DNA from 3 places in the Citrobacter rodentium NBRC 105723 genome. Region 3 is predicted to be linked to each of the others. Evidence: predicted binding sites of a transcription regulator. Region 3 holds the regulator's gene; each other region holds the start of a gene.

Region 1 (10,565 bases), 1.5 Mb from region 3:
GACAGGCAATAGTGGCACCGGTAAGGCAAGCTGTCGGCGGATAAAGAAAAAGCCTACCACCAGCAGTCCGGCCAGTTCGGCGCCGATCAGGATCAGCGATTGTCCCTGCGCAAAACCGCTGAGCGCCGAGATCAACAGGCCAAACGTCAGCGCGTTCATCACTGCGCTCGGCAGATCGAAGCGTGGCTTGCTCCCCCTTGAAGCGTTAGGGGGTAAAAAACGTATTGCCAGCAGCAGGGCGATGATACCCAGCGGGACGTTAATCAGGAACAGCCATTTCCAGGATGAAATGGAGAGGATGGCAGCGGCAATCGTTGGTCCGGCGGCGGATGAGACGGCGACGATAAAAGAGTTAATGCCCATACCGCGGCCAAGATGGCGCTGCGGATAAATCAGGCGAATAAGCGCGGTGTTAACGCTCATCAGCGCCGCGCCGCCGAAACCCTGCGCCACGCGGGCCATCGTCAGCATTTGCAGCGAGTCGGACAGCGCGCAGCAAAGCGAGGCCAGGACAAATACTACCAGGCCGCACTTATAAATGCGGCGATAGCCAAACATATCGCCGAGAAACGAAAGGGAGAGCAGCGAGACGACAATGGCGATCTGATAGGCGTTGACCACCCAGATCGAGCTGGCGGCGGTGGCCTGCAAATCGGTCGCGATGGTGGGAAGCGCCACGTTGGCAATCGCGCCGTCAAGCACGGCCATTGAGATCCCGATGACGATGGTTAAAATTGCGCCGTATCGTTGGGGCAGCGGCAGGCCGTCGGCCTGAGTTATATTCATATAAGTGATGTTATTTGTGAGGAATATGATCAAGGTAACGATTTTAGCACTGATATTCAGGCGTTATGTCGCAGATTTGTAACGAAGTAAGCAAAGATGGATTGCGGGCGCCGGAGCGTGAAATTATAATAAAAACTCGTTCTGAATTTTATAAAACACTCGTAATGAGGTGATAGATGGCTAACGCAGATCTGGATAAACAGCCTGATTCTGTATCTTCCGTGCTAAAAGTTTTTGGCATTTTGCAGGCTCTGGGAGAGGAGCGTGAAATAGGGATTACCGAACTGTCTCAGCGCGTCATGATGTCAAAAAGCACCGTTTATCGCTTTTTGCAGACCATGAAAACCCTGGGCTATGTGGCGCAGGAAGGGGAGTCAGAGAAATATTCCCTGACCCTGAAGCTGTTTGAACTGGGCGCACGCGCGTTGCAAAATGTCGATCTTATCCGTAGCGCGGATATCCAGATGCGCGAGCTTTCTCGCCTGACCAAAGAAACGGTTCACCTCGGGGCGCTGGACGAGGACAGCATTGTCTACATCCATAAAATTGATTCCATGTATAATTTGCGCATGTACTCGCGCATCGGTCGCCGCAACCCGCTGTACAGCACGGCCATTGGTAAGGTGTTGCTGGCCTGGCGTGACCGGGATGAAGTCAAACAGATCCTGGACGGCGTTGAGTATAAGCGCAGCACCGGACGCACCATCACTACGACGGAAGAGCTGCTGCCGCTGCTTGATAAAGTGCGCGAGCAGGGGTACGGCGAAGATAACGAAGAACAGGAAGAAGGTCTGCGCTGTATCGGCGTGCCGGTATTCGACCGTTTCGGCGTGGTGATCGCGGGTCTGAGTATCTCGTTCCCGACGCTGCGTTTTTCTGAAGAGCGTCTGCACGAATATGTCGCCATGCTGCATACTGCAGCGCGTAAGATTTCTGAGCAGATGGGTTATAACGATTATCCGTTCTGATCGACGCCAGATTGTAAAAAACCAGCCCGATTGCAGGCTGGTTTTTTTATGCTCAATATCCTGGCGCTTAGCCCTTATCGACGACAACCGTGCTTTTACGCAGTAACGGGCAGTCCGTCAGGCCGATGATTCCGCTATCAGAATGGACATATTGTGCGGTCGCAGTCCCGCGGGCGGTGAGGTATTTGCACTGAAGTCCAAGCCCTGCCGCATTCACCATGCTGCCAATCAGTATGCCATAACCGCTCAGCAATAACCCAATCCAGACCAGCGCAAGCACCACGACGGCGCGAATAATTATACGCATTACAACCTCTTTTTCTTCTCTGCTACGCTGAGCTTAGCGTTTACATTTCTTGAAACAAGTGAATGATTCCTAAAAAGATACAATCTCGCTACAGTTAGCCCCGGTTTAAGATAGGAATGGTAAGCTGGCAGCCTAAGAGGTTGATGCGGAGAGCGGAGTGAAAAAGTTTCGATGGATAATTCTGGTCATGGTTGTTGTACCTGTATGTCTGCTGCTGTGGGCTCAGGTGGTCAACCTTATGTGCGATCAGGATGTACAATTTTTCAGCGGAATTTGCGCCATCAATAAATTTATCCCCTGGTGATGCCATTTCGGCATCCGTTGATTTCCTTCCTCTGTAGCAGTGGTAGAATGCGCCGTCTACTTTGAGGTGGTGAAATGAACGAAGTTGTAAATGCTGGCATACTGAATTTTGCGTCTTTGATAGTATCAATGGTGGTACTTGTTGTGGGGCTGGCGCTGTGGTTCTTTGTTAACCGCGCCAGTTCGCGCGCCAACGAGCAGATTGAGTTGCTTGAAGCATTGCTCGAACAGCAGAAAAGGCAAAACGCGTTGCTGCGCCGTCTGTGTGAGGCGAATGAGCCGGCGAAACCGGCTGAGGCGCCCGCGACGGCAAACGGCGGCAAAACGGATGATGACATCATCCGTCTGGTCGCAGAGCGTTAAGCCCTTCAGCGGGAAGTGAGCGACGCCGCGTCTTGCGGGTCGCTCCTTCCTGTTCCGACATGATGCACATAATCAGTGCATGTCCTTCCCGCTTCGCGCATGAGATAATTTCATCGAACAATGAAAGCGTTAACGGCCCGGGCCGTGAAATTATATTTCCCGACGGGTAAATAAAACGATCTTCGTTTTTATTGTAAGCGTCATTGTTTTATTTTTAGCGAAACGTTTCTCTCCCTTTTTTTGTGCATTGTCATCATTCCTTCATTAAATTAGTGCATAAGATTGAGGGTAATCGCGACGGGATAAAATGTATGTTGAATATGCAACTATCCCTTTTTTGCGTTAAGACAATTTATGCATAACAAAGCAAAATTTGTGCAAACGACGCAGGCGGACAAAAGGTAGCCGGGAGAAGCTGGCGGTTCTGAAAATCCTGGTCTATGGTTATGAAGTCCTTGTTGCGCAACCGTTCCGGCGTAGTTGCCGAAACGCCGCGAGACTCATTCGGTATCAATGTTGACGCATAACTGTGCAGTCGCTTGTTATCGACTTGCGAGATTTGTGCGACGGATCGAGACACGTTTAAAAATGGCTTGCCATAATTAACGTTGTATGTGATAACACGTTTTGGGTTAAACGAGGTACAGTTCTGTTTATGTGTGGCATTTTCAGTAAAGAAGTCCTGAGTAAACACGTTGTCGTTGAATACCGCTTCTCTGCCGAACCTTATATTAGTGCCTCAAGCAGTAATGTCTCAGTTTTATCTAAGTTATGCCTGCGGGCGAAGAAAACATTCTAAGGAATTTTGCAAATGGCAAAGATTAAAGGTCAAGTTAAGTGGTTCAACGAGTCTAAAGGTTTTGGCTTTATCACTCCTGCAGACGGCAGCAAAGACGTGTTTGTACACTTCTCTGCAATCCAGGGTAACGGCTTCAAAACCCTGGCTGAAGGCCAGAACGTTGAGTTCGAAATTCAGGACGGCCAGAAAGGCCCGGCTGCTGTTAACGTAACCGCTATCTGATCGACACCTCTCATTTGATGCGCTCAGGCGCAGCAATCTCAGATTTAAAGCCTCGCAGATGCGGGGCTTTTTAATTCAGATTCCTTCAAAATATTACAAAACCTTCCTCCGTTAGTGATTTGTTGCAAAGCCACACCGTTATTAGCATTGTTCTCACCGCTTTCCGGCGGAACTTCCCGTTAAATCATCCACCTGACCAGAAAAGCGAAGCGGGAGTAACGGTGAAAAAGAAAAGTGACGGCGCGGCCAGGAGTTTTACCCCTGTGCGTTTTGCGCTGCTTTGTGTGGCGATATTGCTGAGTCTTGGATTATTGCTGGGCCGGGTGGCGTGGCTGCAGCTGATTTCCCCCGATAAGCTGGTCAGGCAGCAGGACATGCGCTCACTGCGTGAGGTGACCACCGCGTCGCCACGCGGGATGATCGTCGACAGGGAAGGGCATCCGCTGGCCGTCAGCGTGCCGGTGGATGCCGTCTGGGCCGATCCGAAAACCTTGCTGAGTAAAGGCGGCGTCGGCTATGACGCACGCTGGCAGGCGCTGGCTGATACGCTGCATTTATCGCTCAGTACGCTGGCGGAACGCGTTAACCATGCGCCAACGGGTCGCTTTCTTTATCTGGCGCGGCAGGTTTCACCGCAGCAGGCGCAGTGGATCGACCAACTCAATCTTCCCGGTATTAACCTGCGCGAAGAGTCGCGTCGCTTTTATCCGGCAGGCCATGTCGCCGCCAATCTGATCGGCTTCACCAATATTGACGGGCAGGGCATCGAAGGCATCGAGAAAAGCTTTAATGCGCAGCTGATGGGCAAGCCGGGGTCGCGTCTGGTACGGAAAGATAAATTTGGTCACGTTATTGAAAACATTACCGAAGTCAGTCCGGTGCCGGCGCACAATTTACAGCTCAGCATTGACGAGCGGCTGCAAACCGTCACGGAAGATGCGCTGGATAATGCCGTCACCTGGAATAAGGCAGAATCGGGAGCCGCAATACTGGTGAGTATTGCCACGGGGGAGGTGCTGGCGATGGCGAACTATCCTGACTTTAATCCCAACAACCGTGACGGCGCGGTGCTGGATGATTTTCGCAATCGCGCTATCAGCGATACTTTTGAGCCTGGTTCCACGGTGAAGCCGCTGGTGATTATGACTGCGCTGCAGCAAGGCATTGTGCAGCCGGACAGCGTCATTGACACCCATCCCTTTATCCTTGACGGACACCGTATTCGCGACGTCGGTTTTTACCCCGAGCTGACCCTGACCGGCATATTACAAAAATCGAGCGACACCGGCGTCTCGCATCTGTCGCTGGCAATGCCCGTCCAGCGGCTTATTGACACTTATAAGAACTTTGGCTTCGGCCAGCCGACCGGGCTGGGGCTCACCGGTGAAAGCCGGGGACTGATGCCGCAGCGCCGCTACTGGAGCGATCTGGATCGCGCCACGTTTGCTTTTGGCTACGGTCTGATGGTCACGCCGCTGCAGCTGGCGCACGTGTACGCCACCATTGGCAGCTTTGGTATCTATCGCCCCCTCTCTATTACCCGCATCGATCCGCCGGTGATCGGGAAACGGGTGATGCCGGAAGCGCTAGTCCGCCAGGTGGAACATATGATGGAAAGCGTGGCGCTGCCGGGCGGCGGCGGGACGAAAGCGGCGGTGCGGGGCTATCGCGTGGCGGTGAAAACCGGCACTGCCAAGAAGATTGGCGACGACGGAAAATACGTGGATAAATATGTGGCTTATACCGCAGGCGTCGCGCCGGCCAGCAATCCGCAGTTTGCGCTGGTGGTGGTGATTAACAATCCGCAAAACGGTTCATACTACGGCGGCGCAGTATCAGCTCCGGTGTTCAGTCAGATTATGGGGGATGTGCTGCGGCTGGAAAATGTCAAACCCGATGGAATGCCCCCTGACTCCAGCCATCTGCTGGTCATGGACAGCCATAAAGCGTTTGCGCACACGCTGTGAAAGATTCTCCCGTGGCGTAAATCGCGCTACACTTGCGGCCTTTCGTTGTTTGCCGGAGTCGTTATGTCGTTTGCCTGTCCGCTTTGCCACCAGCCCCTTGCCCGGGTGGATAACAGCTTAATTTGCCCACAGCGGCATCAGTTTGATGTGGCGAAAGAGGGATACGTTAATCTGCTGCCGGTGCAGCATAAACGTTCGCGCGATCCGGGCGACAGCGCGGAGATGATGCAGGCGCGGCGCGCCTTTCTCGATGCCGGACACTATCAGCCGCTGCGTGACGCCATCGTGGACAAGCTTACCGCGCATCCGGGCGCGTCGGCATCCTCACTACTCGATATTGGCTGTGGGGAAGGGTACTACACCCACGCGTTCGCCGACGCGCTGCCCGCAGCGACCACCTTTGGCCTTGATGTGGCAAGGGTGGCGATAAAAGCTGCGGCAAAACGCTATCCGCAGGTAACGTTCTGCGTGGCCTCCAGCCATCGATTGCCGTTTGCCGATGCCAGTCAGGACGCGGTTGTACGAATCTACGCCCCCTGCAAGGCGGCAGAGCTGGCGCGGGTAATAAAACCCGGCGGGGTGGTCATTACCGCAACCCCTGGGCCGCGTCATTTACTGGAGCTGAAAGGGCTGATTTATGATGAGGTGCGGCTTCATGCGACGGGTAACGAACAGCTGGAAGGCTTCACCCTGCAAGAGCAGCTTTCCATTGCCTATCCCATGCGCCTGAGCGGTGCGGAAGCGGTCGCTTTATTACAGATGACGCCATTCGCGTGGCGAGCGAAACCGCAGGTATGGGAGCAACTGGCGGAGCGGGAGAGGTTTGACTGCCAGACGGATTTTCATCTGCATATCTGGCAGCGCGCCGATTAACCGTAAAAGTGCGCCCAGAGGATCTGGACGCCAAGAGCGAGCAGTACAAGGCCGCCGAGAATTTCAGCCCGCTTGCCAAGCAGCGGGCCGATAAAGCGGCCAATCATCATGCCCAGCGTCGACATAATCAGCGTCGCGCAACCGATAGCCAGCGCGGTGGCGATAATATTCACCTGCAGGAAGGCCAGGCCGATACCAACAGCCATGGCATCAAGGCTGGTGGCGATCGCCGTAGTGACCAGCAGCCAGAAACCGTGGCGGCGTGGCGGTTCTTCATCGACATCGTCAGCGCCGCGGAAACCTTCGATCATCATGCGCGCCCCTAAGAATACCAGCAGCACGAAGGCGATCCAGTGGTTCCACTCCAGCACCACCTGACTTGCCAGCATCCCCAGCCCCCAGCCGATCAACGGCGTCAGGGTTTCGACGGAGCCAAAGATGAGGCCGGTGCGCAGGGCTTCAGAAAATTTGGGTTTATGCAGCGCGGCGCCTTTGCCGATTGAAACGGCGAAAGCATCCATCGACATGCCGAAAGCGAGAATGATTGTGGCGGTGATATTCATGACAGCGTCCTGACCGGGGTTTCCATAAAACACACCACTGCCCCCAGTAAACATGCTGGCCGCAATAAATTTTCAGCAGCCTGCATAGCAGTTGATGTGCCTATGGTCTCGCCTGACTAACCTGATTGTTAGTCCGTACGCGCCACGTTTTGCAACGAGTATGTTGACACGTACATTTCCGCAGTCCGGAAATCGGCTACTCCCCAAATGACGGCGCAACCTTAACATATTTTGAGAATATAAAACAACTGTGGAGAAAATATTATTGTCGCCTAATTGAAAATGATTTTCATTTAATTTTAACTTTTAATAAAACGTTAAAATAAATAACATTTTTGTCGCAACAATATAGCCCTTGCTATGTTTGATATTACGCTGATAGCAAAAAAACAGTGCGCAGGCTATCTGGTTAACTCATTGAGAGGAAATGAGAAGTTTATATATTTTTTCGAGATCGTCGATATTTCGCACACGAATCAGCAGACGGCGTTGTTCTAATTGCATCACCAGAACGCCATCTTCCGATAAATTCATCTCTTTAATACGGTTATATTCTATCCACACATTGGCGAAGAAAAATCCTCGTTGTTTAAAGATGATTTTCGGTGTGCGGATCCAGAAAATATAAAAGCCCATCAGCGCCAGCGCCGATAATAACCAGGTAGTGATTAACGCGCCCTGGCTGGTCACGTTGTTGTAGATAAGAATGGCGATTAAGCCGATAAAAATAACGCTGTCCACGCGGCTGCGGCGCAGCAGGGGGATGGCAAGAAGCGTCGGGCCGTTGCGGCGGGGCATGATGAACTGATCGTAGATGGCGTACGCCAGTAACGCGGCAATAAAAAGAACCAGCACCAGGTCCGTGATCGACATCTCTCCTCCTGAAACATAAAAAACGGGGCCGTACAGGCCCCGGTTGTGTACAACAGTCTTACTGGCCCAGCAGGCCGACGGCGTAGCCCGCGATACCGATGACGAAGAAGCCAACGATGATCCACAGCGGGTTAACTTTCTTACGCAGCAGCCACATACAGGCAAAGGTCAACAGCAGCGGCACCAGACCCGGCATCAGCTGGTCGAGAATGGTCTGTACGGTGGTGACGCGCGTCTGTCCGTCCTGGCCGGTGATAGTCGAAACCACCAGCGGGATATTGACGTGCGTCCACTTGTTCACCAACGCCCCCATCACAAACAGGCCGAGGATGGACGCCCCCTCAGTCAGTTTTTGCAGGAAGCCGCCGCCCATATCTTTAACGATATCGACGCCTTTGCGATAGCCATAAGCCACGCCGTAATAACGGGTCGCCAGACGCACCAGGTTAAACAGGATAAAGAACAGCAGCGGACCGAGCAGGCTACCGCTCATGGCGATCCCGGCGCCCAGCGCGGCGAATACCGGACGCACGGTCCCCCAGAAAATCGGATCGCCAACGCCTGCCAGCGGGCCCATCAGACCGACTTTGATACCATTAATCGCACCATCATCGATCTCTGCGCCATTAGCGCGCTGTTCTTCCATCGCCAGGGTAACGCCGAGAACCGGCGCTGCAACGTAGGGATGGGTGTTGAAGAATTCCAGGTGACGTTTAATCGCCTGCTTACGCGCATCGTTATTCTCCGGATAGAGACGGCGGATCGCCGGCACCATGGAGAAGCAGAAACCCAGCGCCTGCATACGTTCGAAGTTCCATGAACCCTGAAACAGGTTAGAACGAATGAACACGCCACGAATATCACTCTGAGTGAGTTTTTTCTCAGTGGTAGTTTTAGTCATATCAACCATTTCGGTCACCTGTTAGTCCAGTTCGTTATCGAGATCGTTGTTACCCGCAGCCTGCGCTGGCGCACCTGCCACACGGTTGTATTTCGGGCTCAGCTGAATGTAGAGGATGGCCATAACCGCGCCAATCACACCCAGAGCGACCAGGTTGAAGTTAGTAAACGCCGCCGTGACGAAGCCGAGGTAGAAGAACGGCATCAGATAGCCTGCGCGCATCATGTTGATGACCATCGCGTAACCGACCACGACGATCATGCCGCCGGCGATGTTCAGGCCGCCCGTTACCACTTCCGGAATCGCGTTCAGCATGCTCTGAACTTCGCTGGTGCCAACGGAGATGGCGACGATAACTGCCGGAATCGCGATACGCATCGCCTGCAGGAACAGGGAAGAGACGTGCAGCCAGGAGAGCGCCGTCAGGTTGCCGTTTTCCGCCGCCTTATCCGCCGCGTGCTGGAAGGCGACGGTGATGGTACGAACGATAATGGTCAGAACCTGGCCCGCAGCGGCCAGTGGAATCGCCAGGGCGATACCGGCGCCGATGCTCTGATGCCCGGCGATAACCAGAACGGTAGAGATAATGGATGCCAGCGCGGCATCGGGTGCGACGGCGGCGCCAATGTTCATCCAGCCCAGGGCGATCATTTCCAGGGTACCACCGATGATAATACCGGTTTTCATATCCCCGAGTACGGCGCCAATCAGCGTACAGGCCACCAGTGGGCGGTGGAACTGAAATTCATCAAGTACCGACTCCATACCTGCGATACATGCGACGATGAACACCAGCACAATCTGAAGAGTGGTAATCTCCATTGTACTTCTCCTATTGCTATACAGACTTAAGTGTGAAAGCTAATTAAATGCCGGTGGTTACTTGCCCACTTTGGCGATCAAATCCATCATTTTCAGTTTCGGATCGGTTGAAACCTTCCGCGCTTCAAGCTCAATACCGCGCGCGTTGAGTTTATTGAAGGCTTCAATATCTTTCGCATCGACGGAGATGGCGTTGTTCACCTGAGTTTTGCCCTGACGGAAAGCCATCCCGCCAATGTTTACGGAGGTGATCTTTACGCCGCCTTCGACAATACGCTCGACGTCGGTCGGGTTAGTGAACAGCAGCATTACCCGCTCGCCGGCGTATTTCGGGTTGTTGTACACGCGGATCATCTTGGCGACGTCAACCACGTGAGCCGTGACGCCGGGCGGCGCGACCTGAGTTAACAGCGTTTTACGCACGGTATCGGCGGCAACTTCATCGCTGACGACGATAATGCGGGTGACGTTAGTTTCTTTGGTCCAGCGGGTCGCCACCTGGCCGTGGATTAAACGGTCATCGATGCGCGCGAGGCCGATCACCATGTAATCGTTCGGACCCATCGGTTTTGCCGGGGCGGCGGCTTTGGGCGCGGCGGCAACAGGGGCTGGCGCCGCGGTTTCGACCGGTTTGGCCTTCAGCGCTTTCACGCCTTCGCGACCGGTTTCGACGGCAAGCTGCACCAGTTCGTCAAACTCCGGGTTGTCGTCGCGCGCCATGAAGGTTTCCACCAGCATCGGGATATTGACGCCAGCGATAACTTCATAATGCTCTTTGTCGACAACAATACGGCTGGCAGCGTTAAACGGGCTGCCGC
Region 2 (10,565 bases), 370 kb from region 3:
CAGCGAACCTATGAGCAGGTGCTGGACGCCGGATGCGGCCCCGGTCTTCTGAGCCGCTACTGGCGCGCGCGGGGAAGCATGGTCGCCGCGCTGGATTTGTCATCGCAGATGCTGAATGAAGCGCGTCGACAGAACAGGGCGCATTACTATCTTGCCGGGGATATCGAGTCGCTGCCGCTGGCGGAGGCGACCTTCGATCTGGCATGGAGCAATCTTGCCGTCCAGTGGTGTAACGATTTGCGCGGCGCGCTGAGCGAGCTTTACCGGGTGGCGCGGCCCGGCGGCAAGGTGGCGTTTACCACACTGGCGAACGGATCGCTGCCGGAGCTGCGCCAGGCGTGGCGGGCGGTGGATAACCAGCATCATGCGAATCGCTTTTTGCCGCAGACGGCGCTGCACGATGCCCTGCGCGGCTGGCGCAGCGAGAGCCGTTTGCAGTCGATCACCCTGTGGTTTGACGACCCGCTCAGCGCCATGCGGTCGCTGAAAGGCATTGGGGCGACCCATCTTCATGGCGGACGGGAAGCGCGCGTCCTGAGCCGCGCGCAGCTGCAAACGCTGCGGCTGGCCTGGCCGCAGAGGCAGGGGAAATATCCGCTCACTTACCATTTTTTTGCAGGAGTCATTGAACGTGACTGAACGCTATTTTGTTACCGGAACCGACACCGAGGTCGGAAAAACCGTCGTCAGCTGCGCCTTGCTGCAGGCGGCAGGGCGAGCAGGACTGTGCACGGCGGGCTATAAGCCGGTCGCTTCCGGCAGCGACATGACGCCGCTGGGGCAGCGCAATAGCGACGCCCTTGCGCTCCAGCGCCGCAGCAGCCTGCCGCTGGAGTACGCAGCGGTGAATCCTTATACCTTCGCCGAGCCGACCTCGCCGCACATTGTCAGCGCCGAAGAGGGCAGGCCCATCGAGGCGGGCGTGATGTCGGCGGGGCTGCGCGCGCTGGAAACGCAGGCGGAGTGGGTGCTGGTGGAGGGGGCGGGCGGCTGGTTCACCCCGCTGGCGGCGAACTTTACCTTCGCCGACTGGGTGCAGGCGGAACAGTTGCCGGTAATACTGGTGGTCGGCGTGAAGCTGGGCTGCATCAACCATGCTCTGCTGACCGCGCAGGCCGTCCGCCAGGCGGGGCTAACTCTTGCTGGCTGGGTCGCTAATAATCTCCAGCCGCCGGGAAAACGCCACCGTGAGTACATGGCGGCGCTCAGCCAGATGATACCTGCGCCCCTGTTGGGCGAAATCCCGTGGCTTGCGGTCAATGCGGAAAGCGCCGCCACAGGACAATATCTCGATCTTAGCCGTCTGAGCGGCAAATAAAAGGCGAAATTGCGAGCCAGCTCTCGCCTCAGCGGACCGTTTCGTTAGCTGATTAAAATCAAAAATTAGTGATAATTTTTTTTTATCGCCGCCGAAATGCTCTGCGGGGCGAAATTGCCAGGCGGCGGGGCATACGGGCTGGAAGCAGTTATCCACTATTCCTGTGGATAACCTTGTGTATTAGAGTTAGAAAACGCAGGGTAAGCGAGAGAACACGCGGCTTCCAGCCAAATTGACGCGAAAGACGCCTTTGTTAAATATTATTTAAATTTCAATTGGTTAAATAAAATCAATGGCTGTCAAGAAACCGTCATTGAGTGCAATAAAAGTTTCATGACAGGACTTGACAATGTTAATGAAACAATTGGTCTGGGGATAACCCCGCTGACCAGTGTATTATCTTGTTGGCGCTGAAATTTTATCCGCCTTCAGTTTGCGGTGTCGGCGCGTAACACAAATTCGCCCATGCGCTACTGTTTTTTCATCCAGTATTTTTTACTGGCAATATTATCCTCTGCGAGTAAAATTACAATCCTGCCCGCCCATTGCTTCAGGTAGCCGCTCATGAGTAAACCGTTCAAACTGAATTCCGCATTTAAACCGTCAGGCGATCAGCCCGAGGCGATCCGCCGCCTGAAAGAGGGGCTGGAGGATGGTCTGGCGCATCAGACGCTGCTTGGCGTAACGGGATCGGGGAAAACGTTCACTATCGCCAACGTGATCGCGGATCTCCAGCGTCCGACGATGGTGCTGGCGCCGAACAAAACCCTGGCGGCGCAGCTGTACGGCGAGATGAAAGAGTTCTTCCCGGATAACGCCGTCGAGTACTTCGTCTCCTACTACGACTATTACCAGCCGGAAGCTTACGTGCCCAGCTCCGATACCTTCATCGAAAAAGATGCGTCGGTAAACGAGCATATTGAGCAGATGCGCCTGTCGGCGACCAAAGCGCTGCTGGAACGTCGCGACGTGGTGGTGGTGGCCTCGGTGTCGGCGATCTACGGCCTGGGCGATCCGGACCTGTATCTGAAGATGATGCTGCACCTGACGGTGGGGATGATTATCGACCAGCGCGCCATCCTGCGCCGTCTGGCCGAACTGCAATATACCCGTAACGATCAGGCTTTCCAGCGCGGCACCTTCCGCGTGCGCGGCGAGGTGATTGATATCTTCCCGGCGGAATCCGACGACATCGCGCTGCGCGTGGAGCTGTTTGACGAAGAGGTGGAGCGGCTGTCGCTGTTTGACCCGCTGACCGGGCATGTGGAAGGCACCGTTCCGCGCTATACCATCTATCCCAAAACGCACTATGTGACGCCGCGCGAGCGCATTTTGCAGGCGATGGAAGAGATTAAAGACGAACTGGGCGAGCGGCGGAAAAGCCTGCTGGCGAATAACAAGCTGCTGGAAGAACAGCGCCTGAGCCAGCGTACCCAGTTTGATCTTGAGATGATGAACGAGCTCGGCTACTGCTCGGGGATTGAAAACTACTCGCGCTATCTCTCCGGGCGCGGGCCGGGCGAGCCGCCGCCGACGCTGTTTGACTACCTGCCGGCGGACGGCCTGTTAGTCGTTGATGAATCGCACGTGACCATTCCGCAGATTGGCGGTATGTACCGCGGCGACCGGGCGCGTAAAGAGACGCTGGTGGAGTACGGTTTCCGTCTGCCCTCCGCGCTGGATAACCGTCCGCTGAAGTTCGAGGAGTTTGAGGCGCTGGCGCCGCAGACTATTTACGTCTCCGCGACGCCGGGGAACTATGAGCTGGAGAAATCGGGCGGCGACGTGGTGGATCAGGTTGTACGTCCGACCGGCCTGCTGGATCCGGTGATCGAGGTGCGTCCAGTGGCGACCCAGGTGGACGATCTGCTCTCTGAAATCCGCGCCCGCGCGTCAATCAACGAGCGCGTGCTGGTCACCACCCTGACCAAACGGATGGCGGAAGATCTCACCGAGTATCTGGAGGAGCACGGCGAGCGGGTGCGTTATCTGCACTCGGACATCGATACCGTTGAGCGGATGGAAATTATTCGCGACCTGCGCCTGGGCGAGTTTGACGTGCTGGTGGGGATCAACCTGCTGCGGGAAGGTCTCGACATGCCGGAGGTGTCGCTGGTAGCGATTCTTGACGCCGATAAAGAAGGGTTCCTGCGTTCCGAACGTTCGCTGATTCAGACCATTGGCCGTGCGGCGCGTAACGTTAACGGTAAAGCGATTCTGTATGGTGATAAGATCACCGCGTCGATGGCGAAGGCGATTAGCGAGACCGAGCGTCGTCGGGAGAAACAGCAGCAGTACAACGCCGAACACGGTATTACGCCGCAGGGGCTGAACAAGAAAGTGGTCGATATTCTGGCGCTGGGGCAGAACATCGCGAAGACCAAAGCGAAGGGCAGGGGCAAGTCACGCTCTACGGCGAAGGCGGATAGCGTCGAGATGGATATGTCGCCGAAGGCGCTGCAGCAGAAGATCCACGAGCTGGAGGGGCAGATGATGCAGCATGCGCAAAACCTCGAGTTCGAAGAAGCGGCGCAGATCCGCGACCAGCTGCATCAGCTACGCGAGCTGTTTATCGCGGCCTCGTAATCAGTTGTTTCGCAGGAGTATCAGGAAAAGCCCGGCGAGGCACATGCCGGATGGCGGGGTAAACCCCCTTATCCGGCCTACGGCCTGATATCTGGCATCGTGCACCGCCGGATGGCGGGGTAAACCCCTTATCCGGCCTACGGTCTGATACCTGGCATCGTGCACCGCCGGATGGCGGGGTAAACCCCTTATCCGGCCAGCCGTAAATCATTAACTCATACGATTAACCCAGCGCCTGGACCGCTTTTTCCAGCGCGCTGTGCAATAGCTGGCGATCGTGGCGATAGGGAATGTCGCTGGCTTCGAGCACCGCCTGAATCACCACTCTGTCGCTGACCGCGGATACATCCACCTTCGGCCCGACCACTACGGCATCAATGACGCGCTTACCTACGTACTGCTCCATAATCGCCAGCTTATCGGCCAGCGTCAGGCTGGCTGCCGGCAAGCTCAGTTCGCGTCCCAGATTGCCGATATAGACCATCGGCGCCTGGGTACGGCGCAGCGCCTGCGCCAGATCGCTTACCAGCAGGATCGGCATCAGGCTGGTATAAAAACTGCCGGGACCAATCAGGATTAAATCCGCTTCGTTAATCGCCTGCACCGCTTCCCGCGTTGCAGGCACGTTTGGCGACAGCATCAGCTCCTGCGGCCGGGCAGTCAGCTGATCGATATTCACCTCGCCGTAGACTTCATGTCCCTGGTCGTCAATGGCCATCAGGTCAACCGGCAGCTCCGACATCGGAATTAAATGCGCGTCCACCTTCAGCAGATTGCGAATTAAATTGATTGCCTCCAGAGGCCGCACGCTCAGATGGTCCAGCGCCTTTAACATCAAATTTCCGAGGTTATGGCCGGAAAGTTCGCCGTTACCGCCAAAACGGTACTCAAACATCGCCGAGGGGACGCTCGGTTCGGTGATCAGCTGGTTAAGACAGTTGCGCATATCGCCCCAGGCGATGCCGCCTTCCGCGCGGCGAATGCGTCCGGTGGAGCCGCCGTTATCGGTGGTGGTGACAATACCGGTCAGGCGTGAGCTCAGTGAAGAAAGAGAGGAGAGAACGCGTCCTAATCCATGCCCTCCGCCGAGAGCGACGACACGATCCAGGTCAGCCAGCGTACGATTGCGCATAAAATTTCCTGAAGTCAGATTTACCCCGCTACAGTAGCGCAAATCGCCGGTTTGCAGCAATTCACACACGACGGGGAAGGAAAATAAATTCTTTCCGACTACCTCTTTAGGATGAAATGCGGGTTACGCTGAGATGATGTATATCAATGCAAAAATGCGATTTTCGCTTATTCTGTAGCGAAATAGCACGATCGTGACGCTATATATAAGTTTATATAGCGTAAGGCGTAAATGGCAAAGTGGTCGTTTACGCGCTAGTATCGGCTTATAATTTAAAAACACTCTAGCCTCTGCACCTGGGTCAACTGATACGGTGCTTTGGCCGTGGCGGCGCAAAGGCGCTGTCACCAGGGTGCAGGAAGAAATGACTGCGCCTCCCGTACTGGAAAGGTGTACATGGCCTCACAACTGACCGATGCTTTTGCGCGCAAGTTTTACTACCTGCGCCTGTCAATTACCGACGTGTGTAACTTTCGTTGCACCTACTGCCTGCCGGATGGCTACAAGCCCGGCGGCGTCACCAATAACGGTTTTCTCTCCGTCGATGAAATTCGCCGGGTTACCCGCGCTTTTGCTAACCTCGGCACTGAGAAAGTTCGCCTCACCGGCGGTGAACCCTCACTGCGTCGCGACTTTACCGATATCATCGCCGCCGTGCGCGAAAATGCGGCGATCCGCCAGATAGCCGTCACCACCAACGGCTATCGCCTGGCGCGCGATGCCGCGCACTGGCGCGACGCCGGACTGACCGGCATCAACGTCAGCGTTGACAGCCTCGATGCCCGCCAGTTTCACGCCATTACCGGGCAGGATAAATTTCAGCAGGTAATGGCGGGTATTGACGCCGCTTTTGACGCCGGTTTCGATAAGGTCAAAGTCAACACCGTGCTGATGCGCGACGTAAATCATCATCAGCTCGACACCTTCCTCAACTGGATCCAGACGCGACCCATTCAGCTGCGCTTCATCGAACTGATGGAAACCGGCCAGGGCAGCGAGCTGTTCCGCAAACATCATATCTCCGGCCAGGTCCTGCGCGATGAGCTGCTTAAGCGCGGCTGGATCCACCAGCTGCGCCAGCGCAGCGACGGACCGGCGCAGGTCTTTTGCCACCCCGACTATGTGGGTGAAATCGGCCTTATCATGCCGTATGAAAAAGATTTCTGCGCCACCTGCAACCGTCTGCGCGTCTCCTCCGTCGGCAAACTGCACCTGTGTCTGTTCGGCGACGGCGGCATAAGCCTGCGCGATCTGCTGGTTGAAGATAACCAGCAGGCTGCGCTGGAAGCGCGTATCGCTCTGGCGCTGCGTGAGAAAAAGCAGACCCATTTCCTGCATCAGAACAATACCGGTATTACGCAAAACTTATCGTACATTGGCGGATGATCGCTAAAGGAGTTTTCCATGAGTCAGGTAAGCGCTGAATTTATCCCGACCCGTATCGCTATTCTTACGGTTTCGAATCGTCGCGGCGAAGAGGATGACACCTCCGGCCATTTTCTGCGTGACGCCGCGCAGGAGGCAGGCCATCAGGTGGTGGATAAAGCCATCGTTAAAGAGAACCGCTACGCCATTCGCGCCCGGGTGTCCGCCTGGATTGCCAGTGAAAATGTGCAGGTGGTGCTGATCACCGGCGGAACGGGGCTGACGGAAGGCGATCAGGCGCCGGAAGCGCTGCTGCCGCTGTTCGACCGCGAAGTTGAAGGCTTTGGCGAAGTGTTCCGAATGCTGTCATTCGAGGAGATTGGCACCGCGACGCTACAGTCGCGCGCGGTTGCCGGCGTCGCCAATAAGACGCTGATTTTCGCCATGCCGGGCTCGACCAAAGCCTGTCGGACTGCCTGGGAGAATATCATCGCGCCGCAGCTTGACGCGCGCACGCGTCCGTGTAATTTCCACCCTCATCTGAAGAAATAACCATGTCGCAACTGACCCACATTAACGCCGCCGGCGAAGCGCATATGGTAGACGTTTCCGCGAAAGCGGAAACCGTCCGCGAAGCGCGCGCCGAGGCTTTTGTCACCATGCGCAGCGAAACGCTGGCGATGATTATTGACGGCAGCCACCATAAAGGCGACGTGTTCGCCACCGCGCGCATTGCCGGTATCCAGGCGGCGAAACGTACCTGGGAGCTGATCCCGCTGTGTCATCCGCTGCTGCTGAGCAAAGTTGAAGTGCAGCTACAGGCCGAGCCTGAGCACAACCGCGTGCGCATTGAATCGCTGTGTCGCCTGACGGGAAAAACCGGCGTAGAGATGGAGGCATTAACGGCGGCATCCGTCGCCGCGCTGACCATTTACGACATGTGTAAAGCGGTACAGAAGGATATGGTGATTGGCCCGGTTCGCCTGCTGGCGAAAAGCGGCGGCAAATCCGGTGATTTTAAGGCGGACGCTGATGATTAAGGTTCTTTTTTTCGCCCAGGTTCGTGAACTGGTGGGTACTGATACGCTGGAAGTAGCGGACGATTTTCCGACGGTTAGCGCGCTGCGTCAGCATCTGGCGGCCAACGGCGGGCGCTGGGCGCTGGCGCTGGAGGATGGCAAGCTGCTGGCGGCGGTTAATCAGACGCTGGTCAGTTTCGATCATCCGCTGTCGGCAGGGGATGAAGTGGCCTTCTTCCCGCCGGTGACAGGGGGCTGAGATGGCGGAGACAAAAATTGTTGTCGATCCTGCGCCGTTCAGCGTTGGGGAAGAGTACCCGTGGCTGGCGGAGCGTGACGAAGACGGCGCGGTGGTGACGTTTACCGGAAAAGTGCGCAACCATAATCTTGGCGACAACGTAAAGGCGCTGACGCTGGAGCACTATCCGGGGATGACCGAGAAAGCGCTCGGCGAAATCGTTACCGAAGCCCGCGCCCGCTGGCCGCTGGGACGCGTGACGGTGATTCATCGCATCGGTGAACTGTGGCCGGGCGATGAGATCGTCTTTGTCGGCGTCACCAGCGCGCATCGCAGCAGCGCCTTTGAAGCCGGACAGTTTATTATGGATTATCTGAAAACCCGCGCGCCGTTCTGGAAGCGCGAGGCGACGCCGGAGGGCGAGCGCTGGGTGGAAGCGCGTGACAGCGATCGGCAGGCAGCAAAACGCTGGTAGCAGAATGTGATACGCTTATAATAGTGTCACTTTTTAACCAGGAGATTATCATGGACAGATTTCCACGATCCGATTCAATCGTGCAGACGCGTTCCGGTCTGCAAACTTATATGGCGCAGGTATACGGCTGGATGACCGTCGGACTGCTGCTGACGGCGTTTATTGCATGGTATGCGTCGCATTCCGCTGCTTTTATAGAATTACTTTATACCAACAGGCTCTTTTTCTTTGGCCTGGTCATTGCCCAGCTTGCCGTCGTCTTTGTACTGTCCGGTCTGATTAACCGGCTCAGTGCCGGAGTGATGACCACGCTGTTTATGCTTTACTCGGCGCTGACCGGGCTTACGCTCTCCAGCATTTTTATCATCTATACCGCATCCTCTATTGCCAGCACCTTTGTGGTGAGCGGCGGAATGTTCGGCGTGATGAGCCTGTGGGGTTATACCACCAAACGCGACCTGAGCAGCTGGGGGAATATCCTGTTTATGGCGCTGATCGGCATCATTCTGGCGTCGCTGGTTAACTTCTGGCTGAAGAGTGAAGCGCTGATGTGGGCGGTGACCTATATCGGGGTGGTGGTGTTTGTGGCGCTGACCGCCTATGACACCCAGAAGCTGAAAAATATCGGCGAGCAGATTGACGTGCGCGACAGTTCTAACCTGCGCAAATACTCCATTCTCGGGGCGTTAACGCTGTATCTGGACTTTATCAACCTGTTCCTGATGCTGCTGCGCATTTTCGGCAACCGACGTTAACCGTGCAGCGCCGGATGGCGGTTGCGCCTTATCGGCCTGCGGGTTGTCATGATGCCGGATGCCGGATGCCGGATGCCGGATGCCGGATGCCGGATGCCGGATGCCGGATGGCGGCTACGCCTTATCCGGTCTACAGATTTTCATGTTGAAAGATGGCGTGTAGGCCTGATAAGCGAAGCGCCATCAGGCAATGCAATGCGAATGCATACTACTTCGCCATCGCCTTCTCGTTTTTCGCCCGCAGCTTCTTCGCCCGACTCTCCAGCACCAGATAGCAAATCAGCGCCAGCAGCAGCGGAATGAAATAATAGAGCACGCGATAGGCGAGCAGGGCGGCGATAATGGTTCCCTGTGAGGTACGCTCGCCCGCCAGCAGCGCGATGAATACCGCTTCCAGCACGCCAATCCCCGCCGGAATATGGACGATTACCCCGGCGATACTGCTGACCAACAGTACTCCCAGCACAAAGAAATAGTTTACGCCCTGGCCCATCAGCAGCCAGATAATCAGCCCCATCGCCATCCAGTTGGCGCTGGATATAACCATCTGCACCAGCGCGAACTTCCAGGACGGCAGCACCAGCTTTTGCCCTTTAATGGTCATATGCCGACGTTTGGCAAAGGCGCAGAACCACAAATAGACGGCGATCATCAACAGCAGCACGACGCCGAGAATACGCAGTGTGCTTTCGTCGATGTACCAGTGGGCGGGCAACTGGACAACGCCAAAGGTAAAGATGATGCCACCCAACAGAATATAGCCCAGCCAGTTAGTGGTGATGCTCAGCGAGAAGATGCGGGTGATGGTGCTCCCCGGCAGGCCGAGGCGCGAGTAGAGACGGTAGCGCATCCCAATACCGCCGACCCAGGTGCTGAGCGTCAGGTTAAAGGCGTAGCAGATAAACGATACCAGCATTACCTGGCGCTTCGCCAGCTTATGGCCGCAGTAGGCGCGTCCCAGCAGGTCATAGCAGCCGTAAAGCAGATAGCTGACGATCACCAGGGCGACCACGCTCAGCAGCGCGGTCCGGTTATAATCGCGAATAACCGTCCAGACATCTTCCCAGTTAACCTTTTTGGCATAAATGACCAACAGGACAATCACGGCAATAAAAAACAGCCAGGTGAGGATCTTTTTTGCCAGCCGCCAGCGTGGATGTGATTTCGCCATCAGGATTTTGCTCCGGTATCTTGCGCTTCAACGCGGTCCTGCGTTTCCATTTCGGGCTGCGCCGGCGGGTCAACCTGCGCCAGTCGCGGGGTATGCGCCGGCAGCCAGCCTACCAGCGCCGGGAAATGGCGTAAAAAGTGGAACGCCAGCACGCTCTTGGTGAGGTTCCACCAGGTGCGTTTGGGCAGCATCGTCTCATCCACCTGCTTACAGTCCTGGCGGATGATGGCGTTGAGGTTGTCGCGCAGGGTCTGGTTAAACTGGCGATCGTGGATAATCAGGTTAGCTTCCAGATTGAGCGACAGGCTGAGCGGATCGAGGTTGCTCGACCCTACCGTCGCCCAGTGATCGTCCATCAGCGCGACTTTGCCATGCAGCGGTTTGCGCCGGTATTCGTACACCTGCACGCCGCCTTTCACCAGATAGTTATACAGCAGGCGCGCGCCCACCTTCACAATCGGCATATCCGGTTCGCCCTGCACAATCAGCTTCACGCGCACGCCGCG
Region 3 (10,565 bases):
AGTCCACCATGATCAGCCCGTTTACCGTGTCGATCCACATCATCGTCTGGCTGAAGCGGCTGAAGGCGCGCGGCAGCAGCGAATGCAGCACTTCATCTTTCAGCGAATCTTTCTCGGTTTTCTTCAGCTTGCGCGCCTGTTCGGCTTCCAGTTTGGCGATTTTCGCCTCCAGCGCCTGTTTGATTACCGGCGAAGGCAGGATCTTCTCCTCTTTGCGCGCGCAAATCAGGATCTGGCCGTTGTGAGCATGGGTCAACGCATCGCTGTGCGATCCCATCGGCGGCACCCAGCCCATTTTCGCCATATCCTGGCTGCCGCATGGGGTAAAGGTCATTGAGGCTAACTGTTTTTCCATCTCCTCGGCACGCAGCGAAATATCGCGGCTAAGACGGTAAACCATTAAATTTTTGAACCACAGCATGATAATTTCCACGGCCTTGTCGTTAAATGCAGCGCGTATAGTAGCGAATTGTCGGCAGCCTTGCATTGCTTAAGCGAACGTCCGACTCTACTCTGTTGATCTTGCCTAAAAAAATAAGGAGCAACGTGTGCGTATAGGTATTGACTTAGGCGGCACCAAAACGGAAGTGATCGCCCTCGGCGAAAGCGGGGAGCAGCTGTTCCGCCATCGCCTGCCGACGCCGCGAAACGATTACCGTCAAACCATCGAAACCATTGCGACGCTGGTGGAGATGGCGGAAAAAGCCACCGGCCAGACGGGGACGGTGGGGATGGGCATTCCCGGTTCCCTTTCCCCTTATACCGGCGTGGTCAAGAATGCCAACTCCACCTGGCTTAACGGTCAGCCGTTCGACCGCGATGTGAGCGCGCGTCTGCAACGCGAGGTGCGGCTGGCGAACGACGCCAACTGCCTGGCGGTATCTGAAGCCGTCGATGGCGCCGCCGCCGGGGCGCAAACCGTATTTGCGGTGATTATTGGCACCGGCTGCGGCGCGGGTGTGGCGCTGAACGGTCGCGCGCACGCTGGCGGTAACGGTACGGCGGGCGAGTGGGGGCACAATCCGCTGCCGTGGATGGATGACGATGAGCTGCGCTACCGCGAAGAAGTGCCGTGCTACTGCGGTAAACAGGGCTGCATTGAAACCTTTATCTCCGGCACCGGATTCGCCACCGACTATCAGCGCCTGAGCGGTAATTCGCTTACCGGCAATGAGATTATGCGCCGGGTGGAGGAGCAGGATCCGCTGGCGGAACTGGCGCTTGGCCGCTATGAGCTGCGGCTGGCGAAATCGCTCGCTCACGTGGTGAATATACTCGACCCGGATGTCATTGTGCTCGGCGGCGGGATGAGCAATGTTGACCGCCTGTACAACACCCTGCCGGCGCTGATCGGGCAGTTTGTCTTTGGCGGCGAATGCGAAACGCCGGTGCGCAAAGCGCTGCACGGCGACTCCAGCGGCGTACGCGGCGCAGCGTGGCTGTGGCCGCAGCGGTGATTTGCCATGCGGATAAGCGCAACGGGCCGCGGGCTACTGTCTGTCCTGAATACGCCCGTAGATGAGCAATGACGCCATGGCGGTAAACGACAGCAGGGCGGCGGGCAGCGCCACGTAGTTACAGGCAAAGCCCAACGTCAGCATCATTCCGCCGCAATAGGCGCCAATGGCGCTGCCGAGATTAAACGCGATTTGGCCGCCCGCTGCGCCCAGCAGCTCGCCGCCTCTGGCGTTTTGCAGCAGCAGGATCTGCAGCGGCGCGGAAAGGGCGAACAGCCCCGCGCAGCAGATAAAGGCGACGGTCAGCGAGGCGACCCGGTAGCCGCCGACGAAAAAGAGCAGCAGCAGGCACAGGACGATGACAAAATCGGTGGTTGCGGCGATGGCGAGCGGGGAGAAACGACCGGACAGCCGCCCGCTGAGCAGGTTTCCCAGCACCATTCCCAGGCCGACCAGCATCATAATGAACGTCATGACCGTTTCCGGGAAGCCGGAGACGAAAATCATGTATGGCTTTATGTAGCTGAACCACGCGAAAACGCCGGCGTTACCGGTGAGGGTGGCGGCAAAAATCAGCCACGGCGCCGGGCTTTTGAGAAAATGGAACTGCTCGCGCAGCTTTCCCTTTCTTTCGTCGCGCAGATCCGGCACCCACAACAGAATCGAGACGATCACCGCGATATTAAAGACGGCAATCAGCAGAAAGGTATAGCGCCAGCTGAACTGGTGGCTGAGGAAGGTGCCGAGCGGAATGCCGATCAGGTTCGCCACGGTCATACCGGCGACCATCCCCGCCACGGCGGCGGTGACTTTTCCGGGGCGTACCAGTTTCGACAAAATAATTGCCCCCACGCCAAAAAAAGCGCCATGCGGAAAGCCGGAAACCAGCCTGCCGATCGCCAGCATGGGATAGGACGAAGAGAGGGTAAACATGGCGTTGCCGATAACGCACAACGTCACCAGAAACAGCAGAATACGTTTCAGGGAAAAGCGGCCGGAGAGCAGGGCGATAACCGGCGCGCCCACCACCACGCCAAGCGCGTAATACGAAATCATATGCCCGGCGGCGGGGATTGTGATGCCAACGTCGCGCGCCAGTTCCGTTAAGACGCCCATAATGCCGAATTCGGCCATGCCGAGCCCGAAGGTGCCCAGCGCTAAAGAGAAAATAACCTTTTTCATGTCACCTGCCGAAGTCATGCGCTGGTTAAAGCGCAACGGCTAAAAATTCGATCCTGTAACCTGATAGCTTGCGGATATGCCGGTTGGATTACCATTCCCTATCCGTCTCAGAGTATTGACGATCGTGCTATCTCCGTTAGCGTAGGCCCGATAAGAGAAGCACCATCGGGCGGGAAATGCCGGATGGCGGCGAACGCCTTATCCGTATATGGACACCTCCCGTTATGCAAGCCACTAATCATGTTTTGTGTAACGGGAGTAAGATGCTTTCGTATATCCGGCCTTTCTTTCGGCACCGTCGTGCCCGGCCATGATGTTATCTGCACACCTGGTTCCATTCGGCCTGACGGCTTTGCTTCGCAGGGAGCCTTCGGATAAACCGGAGTTTTCAGGTGTCGGTCTTACCTGTTACACATTTGTGCTTAATGACTCTGCAATCTCACGACAGGATTATTCTTTTCTCTCACTCTTACCGTTTCGTTCTACATCACGCGATATTCTTCTTCCCGACTCAGCACGGCCCACGCGATACGGGCATTTTTGTTCGCCATGGCGACCGTTGCGACATTCCTGTTACGTCTTTCTGCCACTGACTGCAGCCACTGGCTTCGACGGTCTTCCTTGTTACCGCAGGCATTCAGTACTGCACGCGCTCCGTGGATCAGCAGCGTTCGCAGGTAGCTGTCACCCCGCTTACTGATGTGACCCAGCCGGTTTTTTCCGCCGCTTGAGTGCTGCCCGGGAACCAGCCCCAGCCAGGCCGCCATTTCACGTCCGTTTTTAAACTGTCTTGCATTACCCACTGCTGCAACCAGCGCGCTGGCGGTTACCGGGCCAATCCCGCTGATCTCCTGAAGCCGCCTGATACGGTCATCGTCCTGCGCCAGCTGTTTAAGCCGCCGGTCATAACGCGCCAGTCGGTCATCCAGTATCTGCAATTCCTCCGCTAACTCGCACAGCAGACGGATAAAGCGGTTATCCCATTGTTCCTGCTGAGAAAGTATCTCCGGCAGTGCTCGTCTGAGCGCGGCAAGCCCGACAGGAAGCACAAGGCCAAACTCGCCCAGCATGCCGCGTATCTCGTTGCTGAGCGCCGTTCTGTCGCGAAGCAGGCGGGCACGAACCCGGTGCTCTGCCTGCATGCTCTGTTGCGCTTCAGATTTAACGGCAACATAGCGCATACCGGGCCTGCTGACGGCCTCGCAGATAGCTTCGGCATCATTGGCATCGTTTTTGTTGCCCTTCAGATAAGGCTTAACGAACCGGGGCGGGATAATACGGACAGAGTGCCCGAGTCGGGTCAACTCTCTGGCCCAGTAATGCGAGGAGCCGCAGGCTTCGATACCAATAAGACAGGGCTCAAGCCGGGCGAAAAAGACAAGCATCTGTGAACGGCGCAGTGTTTTACGGAGAACAACGCGTTCATGGTGATCAACGCCATGAAGCTGAAAAACCAGCTTTGCGAGATCGAGGCCAATACGTTTAATATTCATGTGGACACCTCCCCCTGGGAACTGAAGTTAACACCTCAGTCTGGCACTAATGATGCCGTAAGGTGGGAGGTGTCCATCACATCGGCCTACGCCACCGCAAATATCCGGTCGAGCTTACTGTAACCAAGCCCGTTGATTTTTTTCACTTTAATCTGCACCGGAATGCGCTCTTTCATCGCCTCCACGTGGCTAATCACGCCGATGGTCTTCCCGCTGGCGTTCAGCGCGTCGAGCGCATCAAGCGCCGTATCCAGCGTTTCGCTGTCGAGGGTGCCGAAGCCTTCATCAAGGAACAGCGAGTCAATCCGCGTTTTGTGGCTCACCAGATCGGAGAGCGCCAGCGCCAGCGCGAGGCTGACGAGGAAACTTTCGCCGCCGGAGAGGGTGCGGGTGTCGCGCACGGCGTCCGCCTGCCAGGTGTCCACCACCTCAAGCTCCAGCGCGTTGCTGACTTTGCGCTGTAACAAATAGCGGCCATGCAGCCGCGTCAGCTGGTTATTCGCCAGCCAGACCAGATTATCCAGCGTCAGCCCCTGGGCGAATTTACGGAATTTATCGCCCTCTTTTGAACCGATAAGCGTGTTCAGATAGCCCCAGTCATCAACCTGCTGGCTGGCGCTGTCGATTTGCCGCATCAGGCTCTGCTGTTGCTGTCGGTTGTCCGCATCCTGCTTCAGCTGCTGGCGAATCTCACCCTGACGGCTGGCGTTATCGCGCAGCTGTTGGTTGAGCAGGGTGAGCGCCTGCGCGATCTCCTCAACCGACAGCGCGCAATCCAGAAAGCCAGGCGGCTGTTGCTGATGGGCCGCCAGCGCCTGCGCGCTCTGGGTGGCGAGCGTTTGCGCCTGCTGGATCTGGCTTTCCAGCGTCTGGCTGAGCTGCTCAAGGCGCGCGATGGCCTCGTCATCCAGCAGCGCGGCGAGGAACGCGCTCTGGTCGGCAAAAATACTGCTTTCCAGCGCCGCCGCAAACTGCGCCTGCGCGTCGCTGGCGCGCTGCTGCTCCAGTACCGCCTGCTGTTGCAGCGTCTGCAACTGGCTTTGCAGCGACAGGCAGTCGTCGTGCACCTGACGCCAGTTGTCCAGTGCCACCGGCGCGCCATCTTCCGCGGCGGCGTCGGTAGCCGGCAGGGTGTCGAGCAGCGGGGCCAACTGCGCGATACGCGATTGCAGTTCGTTCAGCTCGTCCTGTTTTTGCTGCCACGTCTGCGCCTCTGCGGCGCGGTCGCTTAACCAGGTCTCCTCCGCCCCTTCTTCCGGCAGGCTGAGGGCATAGTGGCTCAGTTGCGCTGTCAGCGTCGCCTGACGCTGTTCGATTTGCTGGCTGAACTGCGTCACCTGCTGTTGATGCGCGGCGATTTGCGCCTGTAAATCATGGCGCTGGCTGAGCTGGTAAAGCTGCTTCTCATGATCCTCCTGCGCCGTCAGCCAGGGCTGAATATCATCCTGCGGTTGCAGCGTGATATTCAGGTTGCTTATCAGCGCCTGCCACTCGACAGTGAGCGCTTGCTCATCTTTAGCGAGCGCCTGCGCTTCGCTTTCGTCGCGCTGTAGCTGCTGGCGCAACGCGTCGCACTGTCCGCGCAGGGCCGCGCCTTCATCGGCCAGCGTTTTGACCTCTTTTTCCAGCGCATCCCGCCGCGCCTGATTGACGCTAAGCTCAAGCGCCTGATACGCCGCCACCGCCGGGTGCGACGTTGAGCCACAGAGCGGACAGGGCTGGCCGGACTGTAACAGCGCGCGCTGGCTTTCAAGATCTTTTATCCGTTCTTCCTGCTCGCAGAGGGTTTTGACGTCCTGGTAATGCTGGTTTTTCTCTTTGTATTGCTGGCGCTTCGCCTCCAGTAACGCCGTGCGCTGCGCCAGCGCCTGCCTGCTCTGCGCAAGGACCTCCTGAAGCTGCGCCAGACGCTGAAGCCTGGGGGCGATCTGACCGTGGAGCGCAAGCAGACGCTGGCGCAGCGGGCGCTGGCTGGCGTGCTGCGCCAGCGCGACGGCGACTTCATCCGGCGTCATATTCAGCGTCAGCACCGGTAACGCCGCCAGCTTTTGGGTATCTGCCGCCAGTCGTTGCCGCCATCTGTCCCGCTGAATGCCGTCGCTGGCCTGCTGGGCGAACAAGGCCCGCCAGCCGCCCAGTTCACTGTGCCATACGCGGAACCGGTCATGTTCGTGCAGCCAGGCGGCAAGAGTCTGCCGGGCAGCCTGCATTGCGGCAGTCTGTTGTTGGGCATCGCGGCGCATACGGCTGCGAAGCGTTGTTGCGCTCTGTAAGCGAGCCTTTACTTCATTAATCTGCTGTTGGCTGCGGGAAACCGCCGCGGATTGCTCCTGAAGCCGCGTCCAGAGCGGGCGCAATGCCCGGGCGGGCTGCGCCAGGCTGAGCGGCGCCAGCTGTGGCTGCGCCTGTTGTAACGCCGACTGCGCCGCCAGCAGCGCCTGCTGTCGGTGCTGCGCCTGCGTCTGAAGTTCGTTTTGTCGCGTCAGCCAGTTCAACTGCTGCTGCGCACTCTGCTGTCTGGCGGCCAACTGCTTTTCTTCGTCAGTGAGCGCCTGCAAACTGTCTGTCAGCGCCTGCACTGCCTCTGGCGCTAACAGCGCGACGCTGCTGGCCTGCGCCTGTAATTTCTCCAGTTCGCTCCGCGCCGCCTTATGCTGTTCGAAAACCATCGCCGAGATTTGCCCGTAAATCTCCGTTCCGGTCAGCTCCTCCAGCAGTTCGGCGCGCTCTTTCGGTTCCGCGTTAAGGAAGGCGGCGAACTGTCCCTGGGAGAGCAGCATTGAGCGGGTAAAGCGGCCATAGTCCAGTCCGGTCAGTTCGGCGGTCAGCTCCAGTTTATCTTTCACCTTATCGGCAAGAATTTTGCCGTCGGCGCAGCGCGCCAGCTCCACCCGCGGCGCCTGCAGGTTGCCGTCCGCCTGGTTGCGCGCGCGGTTCTGGCTCCAGAATGCGCGATATGCGTCGCCTTTGACCTCAAACTCCACTTCCGCCAGGCACTCGGCGGTATCGCGGGTCATCAGATCGTTTTGCGACTGTGAAACGGTATTCAGACGCGGCGTCTTGTGGTACAGCGCAAGGCAAATGGCGTCGAGCAGGGTGGTTTTACCGGCTCCTGTCGGACCGGTGATGGCGAACAGGCCGTTGCTGGCGAACGGCTCCGCCGTAAAATCGACCTTCCATTCCCCTTTCAGCGAGTTAAGGTTTTTCAGGCGCAGGCTGAGAATCTTCATGCGACATCCTCCCCGGCGAGCGCCTGTACGGTGGTATGAAACAGCGCGGTCAGCCGCTGGCGCTGGGGTTCTGCCAGCTCCACCTGCGCCAGGCGGCGTTCAAAGACTTCGTCGACGCTCAGTTCGCTCAGCGTCTCACGTCGTTCGCTGCTTAACATGCTCTCGCGCTGCTCCCGGCTGCGGCGCACCAACAGCACCTCGACGGGCAGCGTTTCGGTCAGGGCCTGGATTTTGCGCTGTATATCGTGGAGATACTCGTCGGTGGTGATTTCGATATCCAGCCAGACCGGCGGCGACTGCCTGCTGTCCCGCCACTGCTCAAGCTGTTCGCTAATAGCGGCAAGATCGCCTTTCAGCACCGCCAGCGGCTGGGTTATTGGTACGGTGAGACTTTCGACGCTCATCAGCCTGCCGTTTTCAAAGCTCACCAGATGCACGCACTTGCTTTTACCGCACTCGTCAAAGCTCAGGGCGATGGGGGAACCGCAATAACGGATATGTTCTGTGCCGCCAATTTTCTGCGCCCGGTGGATATGGCCCAGGGCGATATAATCGGCAGGCGGGAAATTTTGCGCAGGAAAGGCATCCAGCGTCCCGATGTAAATGTCGCGTACGGCGTCGCTTTTACTCGCGCCCACGGTGGTCAGGTGGCCGGTGGCGATAATCGGCAGCGCGCGTTCGCCGCGCAGCGCGCAGGCTTCATGATACTGCTGCTGATAGTAGTCGGTTATCGCGCTCAGCAGGTGCTGCTGCTTTTCCTGGCCGCTTAGCCCCGCCTGACTGGTCACAATGTCACGCGGGCGTAAAAACGGTATCGGGCACAGTACCGCGCCCGGCGTGCCGTCGCGTCGATGCAGGATGTGCGGCGCGCAACCGGCGCTGGCGACAACGGTGGTATTCAGAAACGCCAGAATCTCGCGGGACTCGTTGAGCGTGGCGACAGAGTCATGATTGCCCGCCAGCACCACCAGATGGCAGCCCGTTTGCTGTAGCCTGACGACAAACCGGTTATACAGTTCGCGGGCGTAGCTTGGCGGCGAACCGGTGTCGAAAATGTCGCCTGCGACAATAATGGCGTCCACCTGCTGTTCTGTCGCCGTGCTCAGCAGCCAGTCGAGAAAGGCCTGATGTTCCGCGGCGCGGCTTTTGCTGTAAAAATTTTGTCCCAGATGCCAGTCAGAGGTGTGCAGGAGGCGCATAACGGTTCCCTGATGAAAAAGCGTGACGGGGATTATACCCTGTCACGAACGGTAATATCTCCTGGGCGGCTTGTAATAAATCAACAACCTGACATCAGGCTGCGCTATCTTTTTCATAAATCTGTCATAAAACTGACGCATAATGACGCCGCATTGATGACTGGCTATTTAAATAAAACAGGGTAAATCATGGCGAGACGTATTCTGGTCGTAGAGGATGAAGCTGCAATTCGCGAAATGGTCTGCTTCGTGCTCGAGCAAAATGGCTTTCAGCCTGTCGAAGCCGAAGATTATGACACTGCGGTGAACCAACTTAATGAACCCTGGCCGGATCTGATCCTCCTCGACTGGATGTTGCCCGGCGGTTCTGGTCTACAGTTTATTAAACATCTGAAGCGTGAAGCGATGACCCGCGATATTCCGGTGGTGATGCTTACCGCCAGAGGCGAAGAAGAGGATCGCGTTCGCGGTCTGGAAACCGGCGCGGACGACTATATTACCAAACCCTTCTCCCCGAAAGAGCTGGTGGCGCGCATTAAGGCCGTGATGCGCCGCATTTCACCGATGGCGGTGGAAGAGGTGATTGAGATGCAGGGGCTGAGCCTGGACCCGACTTCGCATCGCGTGATGACCGGCGACAACCCGCTCGACATGGGACCGACCGAATTTAAACTGCTGCACTTCTTTATGACGCATCCGGAGCGCGTTTACAGCCGTGAACAGCTGCTGAACCACGTCTGGGGCACCAACGTCTACGTTGAGGATCGCACGGTCGATGTGCATATTCGCCGTCTGCGCAAAGCGCTGGAAACCAGCGGTCACGATCGTATGGTTCAGACGGTGCGTGGTACGGGGTATCGTTTTTCGACCCGCTTCTGAATGACTAGCTAAGCCTGGCCTGCGTTGTCGGGCTTTAATGGAGTGTGACGCGTGCTGGAAAGATTGTCATGGAAGAGGCTGGTGCTGGAACTGATCCTGTGTTGTATCCCGGCCTTTATCCTCAGCGCTTTTTTCGGTTACCTGCCGTGGTTTTTGCTGGCATCGGTAACGGGACTGCTTATCTGGCATTTCTGGAATTTATTACGCCTGTCCTGGTGGCTGTGGGTCGACAGAAGCATGACGCCGCCGCCGGGACGCGGAAGCTGGGAGCCGCTGTTGTACGGGTTGCATCAGATGCAGCTGCGCAACAAAAAGCGTCGGCGCGAGCTGGGCAATTTGATCAAACGCTTTCGCAGCGGAGCCGAATCGCTGCCGGACGCGGTGGTGCTGACCACCGAAGAGGGCGGCATTTTCTGGTGTAACGGCCTGGCGCAACAGCTGCTGGGCTTACGCTGGCCGGACGATAACGGGCAGAACATCCTCAACCTGCTGCGCTATCCGGAGTTTACCCAGTATCTGAAAACCCGCGATTTCAGCCGACCGTTAAATCTGGTGCTCAATACCGGGCGGCATCTGGAGATTCGCGTGATGCCCTACACCGACAAGCAGCTGCTGATGGTTGCCCGCGACGTGACCCAGATGCACCAGCTTGAGGGGGCAAGACGTAACTTCTTCGCCAACGTCAGCCACGAGCTGCGCACTCCGCTTACCGTGTTGCAGGGCTATCTTGAAATGATGCACGAGCAGCCGCTGGAAGGGAGCACGCGTGAGAAAGCGCTATTGACGATGCGGGAGCAGACTTTCCGTATGGAGGGGCTGGTGAAGCAGTTGCTGACCCTGTCGAAGATAGAAGCCTCGCCGGTATTGCTGCTTAATGAACAGGTCGATGTGCCGATGATGCTGCACATGGTGGAGCGCGAAGCGCAGACGCTCAGCCAGCAAAAGCACACCTTCAGCTTTGACATCGATAATCAGCTGAAAGTCCTGGGTAACGAAGAGCAGTTGCGTAGCGCCATTTCAAACCTGGTGTATAACGCCGTCAACCATACGCCTGAAGGCACCCATATCACCGTGTGCTGGCGCGCGGTGCCGCACGGCGCGGAATTCAGCATTGAGGATAACGGG

Evidence for each region. Region 3 encodes PhoB, which activates phosphate uptake and scavenging genes when phosphate is short. Its sites were predicted from a motif close to CTGTCATAAAACTGNCNNAT; they were not measured.
Region 1: a site for PhoB is predicted at 852-871, ahead of kdgR (DNA-binding transcriptional regulator KdgR). Genes of this name have one in related genera too.
Region 2: a site for PhoB is predicted at 1,615-1,634, ahead of uvrB (excinuclease ABC subunit UvrB). Genes of this name have one in related genera too.

The regions. Positions count from the first base shown of each region.
Region 1 is NZ_CP082833.1:3,608,882-3,619,446, forward strand. Features, by position in the region: gene K7R23_RS17115 (MFS transporter) at 1-786, opposite strand, end outside; gene kdgR (DNA-binding transcriptional regulator KdgR) at 963-1,754, shown strand; gene K7R23_RS17125 (YobH family protein) at 1,822-2,061, opposite strand; gene mgrB (PhoP/PhoQ regulatory lipoprotein MgrB) at 2,219-2,365, shown strand; gene K7R23_RS17135 (YebO family protein) at 2,440-2,727, shown strand; gene K7R23_RS17140 (DUF2627 domain-containing protein) at 3,383-3,526, shown strand; gene cspE (transcription antiterminator/RNA stability regulator CspE) at 3,539-3,748, shown strand; gene ftsI (peptidoglycan glycosyltransferase FtsI) at 3,970-5,715, shown strand; gene rlmA (23S rRNA (guanine(745)-N(1))-methyltransferase) at 5,779-6,588, shown strand; gene mntP (manganese efflux pump MntP) at 6,585-7,151, opposite strand; gene K7R23_RS17165 (DUF986 family protein) at 7,566-8,024, opposite strand; gene K7R23_RS17170 (PTS mannose transporter subunit IID) at 8,083-8,934, opposite strand; gene manY (PTS mannose transporter subunit IIC) at 8,947-9,747, opposite strand; gene manX (PTS mannose transporter subunit IIAB) at 9,805-10,565, opposite strand, start outside.
Region 2 is NZ_CP082833.1:4,727,951-4,738,515, reverse strand. Features, by position in the region: gene bioC (malonyl-ACP O-methyltransferase BioC) at 1-639, shown strand, start outside; gene bioD (dethiobiotin synthase) at 632-1,318, shown strand; gene uvrB (excinuclease ABC subunit UvrB) at 1,883-3,904, shown strand; gene yvcK (uridine diphosphate-N-acetylglucosamine-binding protein YvcK) at 4,128-5,036, opposite strand; molybdenum cofactor riboswitch at 5,304-5,445, shown strand; gene moaA (GTP 3',8-cyclase MoaA) at 5,433-6,422, shown strand; gene moaB (molybdenum cofactor biosynthesis protein B) at 6,441-6,953, shown strand; gene moaC (cyclic pyranopterin monophosphate synthase MoaC) at 6,956-7,441, shown strand; gene moaD (molybdopterin synthase sulfur carrier subunit) at 7,434-7,679, shown strand; gene moaE (molybdopterin synthase catalytic subunit MoaE) at 7,681-8,133, shown strand; gene K7R23_RS22535 (Bax inhibitor-1/YccA family protein) at 8,184-8,888, shown strand; gene K7R23_RS22530 (lysylphosphatidylglycerol synthase domain-containing protein) at 9,097-10,059, opposite strand; gene clsB (cardiolipin synthase ClsB) at 10,059-10,565, opposite strand, start outside.
Region 3 is NZ_CP082833.1:5,099,868-5,110,432, reverse strand. Features, by position in the region: gene rdgC (recombination-associated protein RdgC) at 1-421, opposite strand, end outside; gene mak (fructokinase) at 549-1,457, shown strand; gene araJ (MFS transporter AraJ) at 1,491-2,639, opposite strand; gene K7R23_RS24325 (IS110-like element ISCro5 family transposase) at 3,122-4,132, opposite strand; gene sbcC (exonuclease subunit SbcC) at 4,219-7,362, opposite strand; gene sbcD (exonuclease subunit SbcD) at 7,359-8,561, opposite strand; gene phoB (phosphate response regulator transcription factor PhoB) at 8,751-9,440, shown strand; gene phoR (phosphate regulon sensor histidine kinase PhoR) at 9,492-10,565, shown strand, end outside.